DNA from 2 places in the Sporosarcina sp. P18a genome. Region 1 is predicted to be linked to the other one. Evidence: riboswitches for the same ligand, from Rfam matches in the RefSeq annotation. Region 1 holds a riboswitch; the other holds the start of a gene.
What was found. A riboswitch is a leader RNA that binds a small molecule or an ion and turns the genes downstream of it on or off. The one in region 1 is predicted to bind FMN.
Positions count from the first base shown of each region.

Region 1 (7,508 bases):
AATTCACTTCCTGCTCGCAATAATAAAGATGTACGTGAAGCGACTTCGGGAAGTCTACTATCAGACAGTAAGCGGAATCTTCCATTTGCAAAACGCAAAGTGAAACAACAGGAAAAATTCCAATTACCACTACTTCCGACTACCACCATCGGTAGCTTCCCACAAACACCGGAAGTACGGGCTACACGCAATAAATGGAGAAAAGGCGAAATTACAAATCAGCAATATAAAGATTTCGTTCAAGCTGAAATTAAAGAATGGATCGATATTCAAGAAGACTTGGGACTTGATGTATTGGTACATGGCGAATTCGAACGTACAGACATGGTGGAGTATTTCGGGGAAAAGCTTGACGGATTTGTCTTTACTGAAAAAGCATGGGTACAATCCTACGGCTCACGTTGTGTTAAGCCGCCAATTATCTTTGGAGACGTTGCGTTTATTAAACCAATGACTGTGGAAGAATCCGTTTATGCAAAATCTCTTACAGATCATGAAGTAAAAGGAATGCTCACGGGCCCTGTAACCATTTTAAACTGGTCATTCGTCCGTGATGACTTGTCTAGAGAAGAAGTGACAAACCAAATTGCATTGGCTTTGCGTAAGGAGATCGAAGCGCTTGAAGCAGCCGGTATTCATATGATCCAAGTGGACGAGCCGGCACTTCGTGAAGGTCTTCCATTGAAAAGAACTGAATGGAAACACTATCTGGACTGGGCCGTTAATGCATTCCGCGTATCTACTGCATCAGTCGAAGATACAACGCAGATTCATACGCATATGTGCTATTGTGATTTCAATGACTTTATTGAAGCGATTAGCGCGCTGGATGCAGACGTAATCTCCATTGAAACGTCACGTAGTCACGGCGACTTAGTCGAGGCTTTCAATGAATATCATTATGACAAAGGAATCGGTCTAGGTGTCTATGACATTCATAGCCCACGCGTTCCTGCAGTAGAAGAGATGACAGAGATTATTAACAAAGGTCTTGAAGTGCTCGAGCCTTCTCAATTCTGGATTAATCCTGATTGTGGTTTGAAGACGAGAAAGCGTGAAGAAACAGTTGCAGCGTTGAAAAATATGGTGGTTGCAACTGTACAGGCACGCGAAAAGTTAGGCATAGTAGCGGTAAAATAATGAATGTAGGACTGTCTTAGAAATCAATTCGGTTTCTAAGACAGTTTTTTTATTCATAGAGTGTAGAATTGAGTAGTTTGCATGGTGGTAGAAGGAGGATTTACATTTCAGAGGGAACATAGCCACACGAAGTCTCCCCTTTTATGCATCCTTTGCAAGAACAAACGAAGTGTTACGAGCATGCACTTTCATTGCACCTGAATTTGAATTACACATTACAAAAGAGGACGTCCCATGAAGTAAAGTAACTTCGGGGACATCCTCTTTTAACTCCATTACTAATTAGTCGAACTGCTTCGTTAGGTTCGCCATCTCAATAGCAGACACTGCTGCGTCCCAGCCTTTGTTCCCTGCTTTAGTCCCTGCACGCTCGATCGATTGCTCAATCGTATCCGTAGTTAGTACACCAAATATTACTGGGATACCTGATTGCATGCTAGCTTGTGAAACACCTTTTGCCACTTCATTACAAACAAAGTCAAAATGAGGAGTTGCTCCACGGATGACCGTGCCTAATGTAATGACTGCATCATATTTTTTTGAATCTGCCATTTTCTTTGCAATTAACGAAATTTCGAATGCACCTGGCACCCACGCTATATCTACATCGGCTTCATCTACACCGTGACGTTTGAACGCATCTTGTGCACCCGACAGTAACTTCCCTGTGATAAATTCGTTGAATCGTCCAACGACGATACCTACCTTTAACCCCGTGCCTACTAAATGCCCTTCAAATAAATTACCCATGTTTCATCTCTCCTCATAAAGTTAATAAATGTCCAAGTTTTTCTGCCTTTGTGTGTAGGTACTTTTCGTTCGCTTCATTGAATGGTAGCTGAATCGCAACGCGTTCAACCACTTCCAATTCATAGCCCTTTAAGCCAGCAATTTTCTTTGGGTTATTCGTCAGCAAACGCATTTGCGTAATACCAAGATTCCGGAGAATTTGTGCACCGATACCATAATCACGTAAATCAGCTGCAAATCCGAGTTTTTCATTTGCTTCTACGGTGTCATAACCTTGTTCTTGCAGTTCATAGGCTTTCAGTTTATTGATTAGGCCTATTCCCCTGCCCTCTTGACGCATATACAACAATACACCGCGCCCTTCTTCTTCAATTTGTGAGAGAGCAGCTTGCAGTTGCGGACCACAGTCACAACGGCATGATCCAAAGACGTCGCCTGTCAAGCATTCCGAATGAACTCTTACTAAGACCGGCTCTTCCGTTGTAACGTCACCTTTTACCAGTGCAACATGTTCTTTTCCTGTCATCGTTTCAGTATAGCCAATCATGCGGAACTCGCCATAATCTGTCGGTAGCTTAATCTCTGCTTCACGTATGACTAATTTCTCTCGTTGTAGACGATAATGAATCAGGTCTTGAATGGTGATGAGTTTCAGATCTAGTTCTTCAGCCATCTGACGTAATTCCGGCACACGCGCCATCGTTCCGTCTTCACTCATGATTTCACAAATTACGCCTGCCGAAGCACTGCCTGCCAGTCGCGCTAAATCGACCGCAGCTTCAGTATGTCCTGTACGTTCTAGTACACCGCCTGACTTCGCTACAAGTGGAAATATATGTCCAGGACGTTTGAATTCACCCGCAGTAGCACTTGGGTCCATCATTTTAACAATTGTATCTGCACGTTCAAATGCACTGATTCCAGTATGTGTAGAGCGATGATCGACACTAATCGTAAACGCGGTGCCATGTGAATCCGTATTATTATCGGTCATCATCTGTAATCCTAGTTGGGCAGCTTTTTGTTCTGTTATTGGCACACAAATCAAGCCTCGACCTTTCGTTGCCATGAAGTTGATGATTTCAGGCGTAATTTGGTCGGCTAGTGCCACGAAATCGCCTTCATTCTCTCGGTCTTCATCATCGACTACGATGACAACTTTACCTTGTTGTAAATCTTCTAATGCTTCTTCGATTGTATGGAACATCTTCATTCACTCCTTCACATAAATCCATGTTGTTGTAAAAAGTCTTTTGACATCGTTTGACCTGTATCTGGTCTTTTTCGCAACATATTCTCAACATACTTAGCGAGCATATCGCATTCGAAGTTGACAATATCTCCTACATGCTTTTTCGCGATGACTGTCATTTCCTGTGAATGTGGAATCAACGAAATCGTAATATCCGTATCTTTCACTTCGAAGATCGTCAATGAAGTACCATCCAATGCGATAGAGCCTTTATGCAACAGATAGGAGTCATATCCTTGAGGTAATGACAAGCGTATATATAATGCATTATCAACTGTTCGCTTGTCACGAATTGTAGCTATTCCGTCTACGTGCCCTGTGACAAAATGTCCGCCAAACCTACCATTTGCCGCGAGTGCCCGCTCCAAATTCACAGGACTTCCCGTCGCCAATTGTCGTAGTGAAGTAGAGGAAATGGTTTCAGGCATGACGTCCGCAGCAAATTGATCTTTTGTAAAACTCTTTACCGTCAAACAGACACCATTGACTGCGATGCTATCCCCTACTCTCACATCTGTCAAAACAAGGGATGCAGCTATCGTAACCGTCATAGATTGAGTACCTGGTTGTATTTGCTTAACTGAACCAATCTCTTCAATTATTCCTGTAAACATGATTCAATCACCCTCTTTCGGTACGGCTATGATTTTAATGTCTGGACCAATCATCTCTACACTTTCAAAGTTTAATGGAAACGCTTCATTCATCAATCGGGGATCCAGTCCGCCAATTGGTGTCAAAGATCCAATCCCTCCTAGCAATTTAGGTGCTACATAGCAAATGACTTTCTGCACTGCACGCGCTTTCACAAATGAAGCATTAATAGCTGCTCCACCTTCAACAAGCAATGTCATAACACCACGTCTTCCTAGTTCTAGTAGAATATCTTCTACAATCAACTGGGCTTTTTGCATTCGGATGATCTGGACATGCGGTTTCTCAAGTAACTTTTCACGTGTTAATTCCGCGTATTGCCCGCAAAAAATCCACGTCGGCGCTTCTACATTTTGAATGACTTGACTAGATTCCGGTGTTCGTAATGATGTATCTAAAATAACTCGAATAGGATGTCGTCCACCTAGGGGCAGTCTGGTGGTGAGAAGAGGATTATCGTGAAGAAGTGTTTGTACACCTACTAAAATTGCATCCTGTGTATGGCGAAGCTGATGGACATCGAGTCGTGCTTGCTCACTCGTCACCCACTTGCTATCTCCTTTGGAAGTCGCAATTTTACCGTCTATCGTCATAGCTGTTTTCATTGTCACATGAGGTGTTTTGGTTTTAATAAAATGAAAAAATGGTTGATAAAGTTTTTTAGCGCGTTCAACTGAAACAGATTCGGTTACTACCACTCCTGCTCCACGAAGTTTCGCAATACCTTTACCCGCTACAAGTGGATTGGGATCTGTTGTCGCAACATAGACATGCTTGATACCCGCTTGAATGATGGCATCAGCACAGGGTGAAGTTTTACCAGTGTGAGAACAAGGTTCAAGCGTTACATACAAATCAGCATCCCTTGCATTCGCTCCCGCCATATCAAGTGCGACTCGTTCCGCATGGCGCTCTCCCGCTTGTAAATGTGCGCCCATTCCAATGATTCGGTTTGCCTTTACTACGACCGCACCTACTGGTGGATTGGGAGAGGTTTGACCTGCCACATTTTCTGCGAGTTGCAAAGCCATTTCCATATAATTCTGATTCATTGAGCAACACTCCAGCTTACGGTATTCCTCTAGTGACATTTCTACATACAAAAAGCCCCGCAAAAGATTATGCGGGGCTTGTAACCATGACTAAATAAACGTTATAAACAGTAATGAAAAAATCATTACATGTAGTATATACGCACTGTTCCTTCTCTCATCCAGACTTTAACTGTCGGCTTTGGAGTTTCACCAAATCCACCTTCCGCTTATTTAAAGCATCCGGGTCACGGACTAAGAGCTTGCTAGCTCATCACCGTCGGTAGGGAATTACACCCTGCCCCGAAGGAAACATATTCGATTAACTAAAAGTCTAGCACATATGATGACTAAATAACAATAGTTGAATATTTATTCTGACGAAAACACCCATTTGTCCACTGTAAATCGGTCCAATGCTTCCATATTGGGAATGTACCCAATTCCATCTTCTGACGGGACTGTAATATAACCTTCATGCGCCACAACTACCGGTGTAATGATGTCATGTTCCCAGTAGCGTGAAGACCCGGCTGTATCGCCCGGGAGCGTGAAATTAGGTAAAGTTGTCAACGCTACGTTATGCGCTCGGCCTATACCCGATTCTAGCATGCCGCCACACCAGACATCGATGCCTTTCGCTGCACAATAGTCATGAATTTTCTTCGCCTCTGTCAGACCACCTACTCTACCAATTTTTACGTTAATTATTTTACAACTACCAAGTTCGATAGCTTTACGCGTATCTTCCAACGAATGAATGCTTTCATCTAGACAGATCGGTGTCTGAATGTGTTTTTGCAATTTAGCATGATCGATAATATCATCGGAAGCAAGCGGTTGCTCAATCATCATCAAATTAAACTGGTCTAGTTCTTTCAACAACTCTATATCGTCTAACGTATAAGCAGAGTTAGCATCCGCCATTAACGGTACATGAGGGTAGGCTTCTCGAATGACGCGAATCACTTCCACGTCATAACCAGGTTTGATTTTCACTTTGATGCGCTTATATCCTTCATCTATAAAACCTTTAATATTCGCCAATAAGTCTTCAATATTTTCTTCGATTCCAATACTAATACCCACTTCAATTCGTTGCCGTTTCCCTCCAAGTGCTTCAGCAAGCGTCATATGGTGATGCTTTGCATATACATCCCATATCGCTCCTTCAAGCGTCGCTTTCGCCATATTATTTTTGCGGATATGTCCAAATAAGTCACTTACTTCATCGGGGTGTGTAATAGATTTACCAAGTACTGCGGGAATCAGGAAATCACGAAGCATGTGAATCGTCGTCTCTGTCGTTTCTTCACTATACCAAGGCGCAGTAAAAGCAACAGATTCCCCCCATCCCTCATGACCGTCCTCGTCTGTGACAGTTGCCAAAAGAAAGTCTTTTTGCTGAATCGTTCCAAAGCTTGTAGTAAACGGATGTTTCATCGTCATATTCATTCTACGAAGTGTAATTGAGTCGATTTTCATTGAATAAGCTCCTTTAATTTTGCAACGGAATGATGGATCGCTTGCAGAATCGATAGTACTGTACAGACTCTTCTGTTCTGCACACATCGATTAAAGCGAATCCTGCCTCACTCAGTTGCTGAAATATTTTCCTCGTCTTCATTCGCCATTCATAGGCCAATTGCGAGTTGTGTTGCTTGATCAATTGAATATGTTTGGGCACAGGCACTTCTATCGCTTCCGCCTGTATCCATTCATTCGTTTCCGGCAATAGTATAGCTGGGTATAGATCATCACTCAAGCGAATTGTAAAGGGCCGGCTATATAGCAAATTAGGTTGCCATTTCTCCATTACACGCGGACTATCAATCCACCATGCGACTTGAAAACGATCAGTCGGTAACCCTTTGTTTAACCCATCGTCCATCTTTCCATAGCAATCCACTATATAGTCGTAACAGACACCGTATAACTTTGAAGTATTTAAATAGGCGTTGCGACTTTCAAGAGGGTCAAATGTCCAAACGATTAATCGATAGCCCATTTCTCGGGCAAGACGTTGTTGTTCTTCTTTTAGCAACATGCCAATGCCTCTCGTTTGAAACTCTTCATCTACCGCAATCATATGAGAGCATAGATATATTTGACCATCCGAATAGCCTGCGAAACTATAGGTATAGCCGACCATACGCTCCTCTAGAAACGCTCCAACAATCAACCCACCATTTTTGACTGCCGTAATGGTCTGATGGACAGGGATTGGTTCCATTCCCCAAATTCCCTTCTCAAGCTTTTGCATGGAATGAATGTCTTCGATAGTCGTCACTTTTCTGACTTCTATATCTTTCCTCATACTGTCACCTTCTATTTTTTAGTTTGGAATGTTAATTCGATAGCAGTAGTTAAAATTTCGACTCCTGTTGCCAACGCGTCTTGATTAAATGTCATTTGTGGATGGTGAAGCCCTGGCGTTAAGCCGCATCCCAATCCGAGCATGGTACTTTTGACAGTTGGTCGCTTTACGGAATAGAAATGAAAATCTTCCCCGCCTGGTGTGACAACAGTACGTGTAGTCTTCTCTTTACCGATCACTTTAGCAATCGCTTGATACATTAGATCTTCTGCTTCAACATTTACTTCCGCTGCGACCATTTCTGCCATAACTTCATAGTTAATTTCTACATCGTATTGTCTTTCTACTGCTTGAATCACACGTT
Region 1 covers NZ_PDYQ01000001.1:60,354-67,861, reverse strand. The annotation lists gene metE (5-methyltetrahydropteroyltriglutamate--homocysteine S-methyltransferase) at 1-1,140, shown strand, start outside; gene ribH (6,7-dimethyl-8-ribityllumazine synthase) at 1,423-1,890, opposite strand; gene CSV75_RS00370 (bifunctional 3,4-dihydroxy-2-butanone-4-phosphate synthase/GTP cyclohydrolase II) at 1,904-3,097, opposite strand; gene ribE (riboflavin synthase) at 3,112-3,756, opposite strand; gene ribD (bifunctional diaminohydroxyphosphoribosylaminopyrimidine deaminase/5-amino-6-(5-phosphoribosylamino)uracil reductase RibD) at 3,760-4,848, opposite strand; FMN riboswitch at 4,994-5,142, opposite strand; gene menC (o-succinylbenzoate synthase) at 5,200-6,312, opposite strand; gene CSV75_RS00350 (GNAT family N-acetyltransferase) at 6,326-7,144, opposite strand; gene CSV75_RS00345 (M20 peptidase aminoacylase family protein) at 7,156-7,508, opposite strand, start outside.

Region 2 (7,508 bases), 1.0 Mb from region 1:
GATAATTTCATGCTGGAACTAAAAAAAGTTTGGTGGGTCGGATAATTATAAATCGAATGCACGATATTTCCTTTTTCGATCACTACTACCGACAAACCGATATTTTGCAATTCAATTGCCGCTGACAAGCCACATGGACCACCCCCGACAATTACTGCATCTACAGAATTCATGACATCTACTCTCCTAATTTCTTGCGTTCTAGTAATGAACTTCCACAACATGACATTCAGGTTTCGCACCGAAACGCAACGGCACCATTGTCGTTCCATAGCCGTTACTAATTAATTTCGCGCGGTTTCCCACCGTCTCGAAGCAACCAAGGTCTTGCATCCCAAAAGGTCCAAGTCTAATCTGACCTCCATGTGTATGGCCGGCAACAGATAAATCCGGTTGTCGATTCTCTTCAAACTTTCGGACAAAAGATGGATTATGTACAGCTAGGATCAGGTGATCATAACCGCTTGCAGAATCCACCGCCTTATCGATCTCTACTTTTCCGTTATTCGGATCTTGCAATCCACATATGCCGAAAGCTGGATGGTTCGGGATCGATGTAGTACTGTTGACCAACACTTTGCCACCAACTTGTTTCATCACACGTAGTATATTTTCTGTGCCTACTTCTTGGTCATTATTTCCAAAAACATAAAAAATCGGTCCTATTGAAGCGAGTAATCGCATATTGCGTTCAATTCGCTCAATCGGCACGCCTCCTTCCGCCACATCCCCACCTACGATAACTGCGTCAATAGAACGCGTACGCAAATCATCTATCAGTCGCTTTGGAATACTACGTTTATGGATATCTGAAATAAAGAACACGTTCAATTTATTAGTTGGGGTCGATGTACTATATAATGTATGGGTTAGCACACGATTCCGATGGGCTAAGGCGTACATATAAGTCAGCATAGTCACCGCTGATAATAAAACTGATAATCCTGCTATTCGAACCTTTTTCATTAGTCAACTCCCATAGAAAAAAGCAAAGCGTCTACTTTGCTTTTGTGTAGTAATTTTATTAGTAGTATAGCAAGATTTCAAGAAAATCCCCACTATTGTACTGCGCTTAGGAAACGGCATGTATGAAATGTGTTGCAGACGGATAAAACCCAACCGACAACTCGACTTTTTCAACAGGTACTTGATCTGGAACATCAGGGGAATAAAGATCCGATAATACATAGAGTAGTATAATAATAGGTATTAAAGTGAAAATCGCCAGAAAAATATTGATGACTTTCACACGGCCATATTTCTCTTCTTTCTTCTTTCCATGTACTTCTGCACGGGAAGGAAGTTTATCGACAGTCACTTTTTCTTTAATCTCTTTTCGCTGCTGTTCAAAATCCACTTTATACTGATCGTTTAACATATCTAATTTCTCCTTCACACCGCATAATGTCTGTTGCTATTATATGATGCAATTCCTCTATTCATCCGTGAAAAGTACGTCCGTTCACAAACTCATCTTCTTCTATTATGCCGAATTTTGTCTAGAATGTAAATACACACAGCCTGCTTCAACCTAATAACTGGTGCAGACGTTCATGCCATTGTAACGTTTCATTTTCTTGTTTAGTTGATGCTTCTGACTTAATTAGCCAGTCATCATCAAGATTTTGACAGTTTGAACAGCAATCCTTTTCTGCCGGAAAAATATTTTCACCGAAAAATTGTACCAATTTTTCACGCAAACAACTATCACTTTTTACATAGCTCTCCATTTCCGCAATTTGCTTCTCTTTCACTTGATATATTTGTTGGATTTGTCGAATAACATTTTCCACATCAAATTGCTCCAAATAATAATCAAGTAAACGACTAGCTATTTCCGATAGTCCAGCTTGCTCGGCAGCCAATTGACTCCCCGTACCTGATTGCAGTAAAGAATGATAATACAAGATTTGCTGTTCATCTGGCAGATCCTCATAAACTATGAACTTTACTTTCTGACTATCACGCTCACTATACAAAAGAGTGACCGCGGCTTTATCCCCGTCACGTCCTGCACGTCCTACTTCTTGAATGTATGCGCTTGGCGTAGCAGGTAGATGTTCATGAATAACTTGCCGGATATCATCTTTATGGATTCCCATACCAAATGCATTGGTAGCACAAATCCACTCGAGCTCACCTTGTATAAATTGTTCTTGAATAATGGATCGTTCATCCTGTTCTTTGCCGCCATGATAACTTGCTGTTGGGATTCCTCTCTCTCGAATTATGGCCGAAAGTTCATCCGCACGTTTTCGTGACGCCACATAAATAACGCCAGGCCCAATCGTCGTAGCTAGTCTTTCACTAATCCACTCAGTTTTTGCCGATTCATTATCCACATGCACAATACGATAGGATATAGCAGGACGATCCATCGGCTGTCGTTGTATGTGAGGATTTCTTAAGCGTAAGTAAGTGATGATGTCTTCTACTACCTTTTTATTCGCAGTAGCAGTTAATGCCAATACAGGTGCTCTTTCTGTGAATGAGAACAGTTCTTTTAGCCGTAAATAGTCTGGCCGAAAGTCAAACCCCCACTCCGAAATACAATGAGCTTCATCTACTACAAAAAAAGCAATCTGCAGTTGTCGAACTAGCTGTCGGACATGTTGTTGCATCATCATTTCAGGCGATAAGAAAATGAACTTATACTGCGCCATAGTAGAGAGCGCCAACTCCTTTTCCTTCCTAGATAAAAATGAATTGATAGCGACCACACGTTTTTCTTTATGTTTTCTCAAATTGGCCACTTGATCTTCCATCAACGCAACGAGCGGAGAGATGATGATCACTACTCCATCAAGCAAGTAGGCGGGTAATTGATAGCAAAGTGACTTCCCCATACCCGTTGGAAAAATTGCCACAGTATCTCGTCCAGCCAATAACTCCGTAATCACTTCTTGTTGGCCAGGTCGAAATGATTCATAACCAAACTTTTGATGCAATACTTTCTGAAGTTCCATCAGCTCTCTCTCCCTTCCATGATGATGATTAATCGCAGTTGAAAATACGACAATTCCGGGCATTGCTGTTTCAACAAACGCAATCGTTTAGTCTGCAACTGTTCAACATGACGCCAAACCGTAACCATTTGTTCTTTCGTTACAAATTCTTCATATGGAAAGTTATCCATATTGGCCGCTAATTCAATGAAATGATCCTCTATAGTACTCAATTTCAAATTTCGTAGTGAGGCAATTTGCTCCAGCGAATAGCCTCGCTCGAATAGTTTCCGTGTCCGTTCAGTAGATTGTGTCAAATATGTGTCCACTCTGCAGTCCGCTGCTAATTCTGTCAGCAATGGCATGTTCCGTTGCTGGAGTAGGAAATCGAGCAAGATATGTAATGCTTCTAAATAGTAAAGTTGTATAGTCTTAGCCGATACGTTTAGACTAGCCGTCAGCTGTTCCCAAGTAGATGCAGTAAGCCCGTATCCCGTCAATCGACTAGTCACTATCGTACGCTGCAAACCTGATAATGAGGAATGAATTAACGCGTGTTCCAATTCTTTTCGCAATGATGTGGATAGATTAGTCATGCTATTTGATTGATTACGTAAAAGTCCTTTAATAAATTGCTGGGTAGGCAACTCCTTTTGGATTGGCATGAACATCGTCTCACCGCTGCGTAAATTGGACAACGTCTGTACTAGCAAGGCCAACCGTCTTCCGAACTCTCTTTCACGTCCTCGGTAATTCCAGCCATTAAATCGCCACATTTCACTACCCGTCGCCATCTGACCTTTTGCTGTCACATAGACGAGTTCATTTATTAAGATTAGTCCGTCAGCTTGCATTCGCTCTAACGCTTGCTGGAATTCGCTTGCCGTCAATTGTGGCAACAATGCATAGTATGATTTAACTTGATAATATTCAACGTCTTGTAACGTCTGCCCTGACCGTTTTCCGCGAAGTATATGATAGACACCTTGCGCTGAACGCTCACCATGGAGGCGTTGAAAGATGGTTAATAAGATTGAATCCAAACTCATTTGCGCGCCCTCCTTGAAGAAATTGCGTATTTTTGTTGAAAAGTGATGAAAACAGCTTTAGAATAGAGTAGATACAAAATAGGTTGAGTGAATGGAAGAAGGGAGAAAGACAAATGTCTAGCAAAAAGTTTACGATTGTCGATCAGGATACGTGTATAGCCTGCGGGGCCTGCGGGGCTGCTGCGCCGGATATCTATGATTATGACGATGAGGGAATTGCATTTGTTATTTTAGATGATAACACGGGAAACACTGAAGTTCCAGAAGAACTGATGGAGGATCTCGAGGATGCATACGATGGTTGCCCTACAGATTCAATTAAAATTGCGGATGAAGCCTTCGAAGGCGATCCATTAAAATATGAAGATTGATTCAGTCCTCACAACACTTCCTCCCATATGGAAGTGTTGTTTTTTATTTGTTGAATAGAATATAGGTGCAACTAGTAAGCGAGTGCATAACAAATTCCCGTATATAGAATAAACTGACGGGATGTTGGGATCGGGATTTTCACTGAAATACGTTCAAAGAGCACAATGCGTAACCCACCGTAGAAAGTGAGTGCACTATGTCCATCCACTACAAACGTAAGTTTCGGTCAAAAAACTCGGTCGACCCCAGCTTGCTCTTTCGGAAAGCGTCCTCAGGTGGCGCTTTCACTCCTTCGTACTCACTTGCCAATCCTCTATTTACAGTAAAAACGCCAGCCTCCCATATATTCAGGATGACTGGCGTTTATTTGTTTAAAACGATAATTTCTTTTGTTGCTGATTAATCCACTTCTCCATGCTTCTATATAACATCAACGTGATGACTAATAGCATTACACCTTTGATTAAGTTGAACGGTAAGATCCCCAATACGATCATCTGATACAGCGAATCTCCTGTAACTGCTGGCATACCTAGGAAATATGTGTACATCGGCAAGAACACTAAGTAATTTAATATGCTCATACCTACTGCCATGGCTACTGTACCTGCGATCAAACCTGATGCAAGACCTTTAGCTGAACGATACTTCATAAAGATCCAGTAGATTGGCATGATAAATAATACACCTGTCACAAAGTTTGCGACTTCCCCTACCGGTACACCTGTTGGGCTTCCTGATAAGAACCAATGCATGACGTTCTTCAATAACTCTACGCCTATACCTGCAACAGGTCCCATTGTCATGATAGCCAGTACAGCAGGAATCTCACTGAAATCGATCTTCAAAAATCCAGGCATTGCCGGGATTGGAAAGTTGAACTGCATTAACACAGTTGAAATACTTCCCAAAATAGCCACCAAAATTAGCTTACGTAACTTCTTATTATTCATTTGTTCCTCTCTCCTTTTGCGATTCACTTCAAAAGAGGAAAGGCTGGCTCATCCATTGTTCCGCTAAAAATCCCTAAAGCAAATTATGCTTTAGGGAGAATAAAATGCACTGTTAAGAACAGATAAATCACACAAACTTATCCGTCAGGTAACAAGCACCACTTTTGCGTACACAAAAAGATGGCTGCACCTTCACCTTCTCCCATCCAGACTATACTGTCGGCTCCGGAATCTCACCAGAATCAGCTGTTAAGCTCGCGGGCTAAAAGTAGTATTCTACTTCATTTCCGCCGGTCGGGAATTACACCCTGCCCCGAAGATGAATCAATATTTAGTTATGAACCTATTATAACGCAAAAAAACTGTTTTGTAAACTTCACAAGTTTACAAAACAGAATTATTCGTTAATTAAATACTTTGGATTTACACCAATGGGTTTTTCCAATGGCTGAGTGAAATCAAATCCCATCCATTGTTCTTGTGCGACTCGTTCGAATTTTACGTAGTTATCGAAACTTGCCGCTGTCATCAAGATGCCTTCTATCAATTGCAGCGCTTCTTCTTGTTGCATCTTTTCTAAATCAAGTACTTCAGTGAATTTCACGTTGACCATATCTTTTTCTACTTTAACCGTGAAGTTAATTCCTTCAGGGACCACAGTCGAATACATATCATTCGGTGACTTTTTCATGTCAATCAATGCTTGCTCTACCGTAGGGGAAGTTTTGCCGAAATTAGTGGACAGTACTACTTCCCCATCTGACTTCATGTATCGATAGTATGCTTGATGCGAAACCGTACCTAACAAAGTGATCGGTTCCTTTACTTGACCTACTTGATCCAATGTAATTGCAGAAGCATCTTCTTGTAGCCACACGATTTCATCATACCCTTGAAACGTATCTAGTAGGGACAAATTTAACATCTCAAGTGTCGCACTCGACACGTCATAAGTATGATCTGTGGCAAACTTCATTTGAACTTGATGACCATGTGAAGAAATGATCGCTTTATAAGGATGATATTCTATAAATCCAAGCGCCTCTTCATCTATTTTATTTGCATACTCGTTATAAAGTGTCACTGCATCCGAAGAGCCCCCTAAGCGTTCATGCAAGCTTTCATTCGGTAGTAGGAACGTAACTGGAACAACGGTCGCCTGATCGGTAACCAGGCCAATATGAAACGCTGTGTGATCCACGACATTGGCAGGATAGGCCGCGTACGACAGTGGTGCTGTGACCTGTCTTGTAAACACAGATGCATCACTTGCTTCGCTCGATTGCATTTCTTCATTACTCTCCACCTTGATAGCATCAGCTGAATCTTCCGTCGGTGCTTTATCCATTGATACTTCATTACTCTGTTGAATGAATATCGGCAGGATGATGGTGAGCAATAAAATCGCTGCAACAATTGCAATAAGTGAAGACCATTTAGGTTTGAAAGGCTTTTTTATAGGCTGATTCGCTCCAGAAAGTCTTGAATCACTTTTTAACCGCTGCATAATCTCATCTTTGGAACGCTGATCTTTCACGACCGGCATGTCACGTAAACGTTTCTCGAGATTGTCTTCATTCCATTTATCTCTGCTCATGTCATCTATCCTCCCCGACCGAACGCGCTTCCAATTTCGCCTTTAATGCTTTGATTGCCCGATGTTGTGTTGTTTTCACTTTGCTTTCGGTCCAGCTTAAAACCTCAGCCGTTTCAGCAATCGATAGATCCTGGAAGAACCGCATAAGGATGACCATTTTCTGATCACCCGTACATGTGTGTAACGCTTCAAGCACTTGTTTCTGCTCTTCGCCCGCTTCAACTAAATGTTCGGGCGAGTGGTCTATTGAAATTAATTGCTCTGTTTCCCAATTGAAATGAATATTTGTATGTTTCCTGCTGGTCGATTGTTTTCGGAAAAAGTCGATGGAGACATTTTTCGCAATCGCAAATAACCAAGTTTTCTCAGAACTCTTCCCTTCAAAACGGCCGTATGATTTGAGAACACGCACATATACTTCGTGCATCAAATCTTCCGCTACCTCCCGATTGCGAGTCAAATAAGTGAGGAAGTTGAATACGTCACGGTTATAGTCTTCATATAATCGCTGAAAAACGGAGTCATCCATTCAATCCCCTCGCTCTATAGTAGTCGTTTCAATCTAAGAGAAGTTTCATGTGTTTAGTGCATC
Region 2 covers NZ_PDYQ01000001.1:1,093,863-1,101,370, forward strand. The annotation lists gene CSV75_RS05595 (YpdA family putative bacillithiol disulfide reductase) at 1-173, opposite strand, end outside; gene CSV75_RS05600 (metallophosphoesterase) at 202-966, opposite strand; gene CSV75_RS05605 (hypothetical protein) at 1,073-1,378, opposite strand; gene CSV75_RS05610 (RecQ family ATP-dependent DNA helicase) at 1,527-2,966, opposite strand; gene CSV75_RS05615 (YpbB family protein) at 2,966-3,994, opposite strand; gene CSV75_RS05620 (ferredoxin) at 4,108-4,365, shown strand; gene CSV75_RS05625 (ECF transporter S component) at 4,738-5,319, opposite strand; FMN riboswitch at 5,510-5,644, opposite strand; gene CSV75_RS05630 (GerMN domain-containing protein) at 5,717-6,916, opposite strand; gene CSV75_RS05635 (RNA polymerase sigma factor SigX) at 6,918-7,445, opposite strand; gene CSV75_RS05640 (ATP-binding protein) at 7,491-7,508, opposite strand, start outside.
Region 2: it holds a riboswitch for FMN, as region 1 does, so the genes downstream of both, CSV75_RS05625 (ECF transporter S component) here and ribD (bifunctional diaminohydroxyphosphoribosylaminopyrimidine deaminase/5-amino-6-(5-phosphoribosylamino)uracil reductase RibD) in region 1, are expected to answer to the same signal.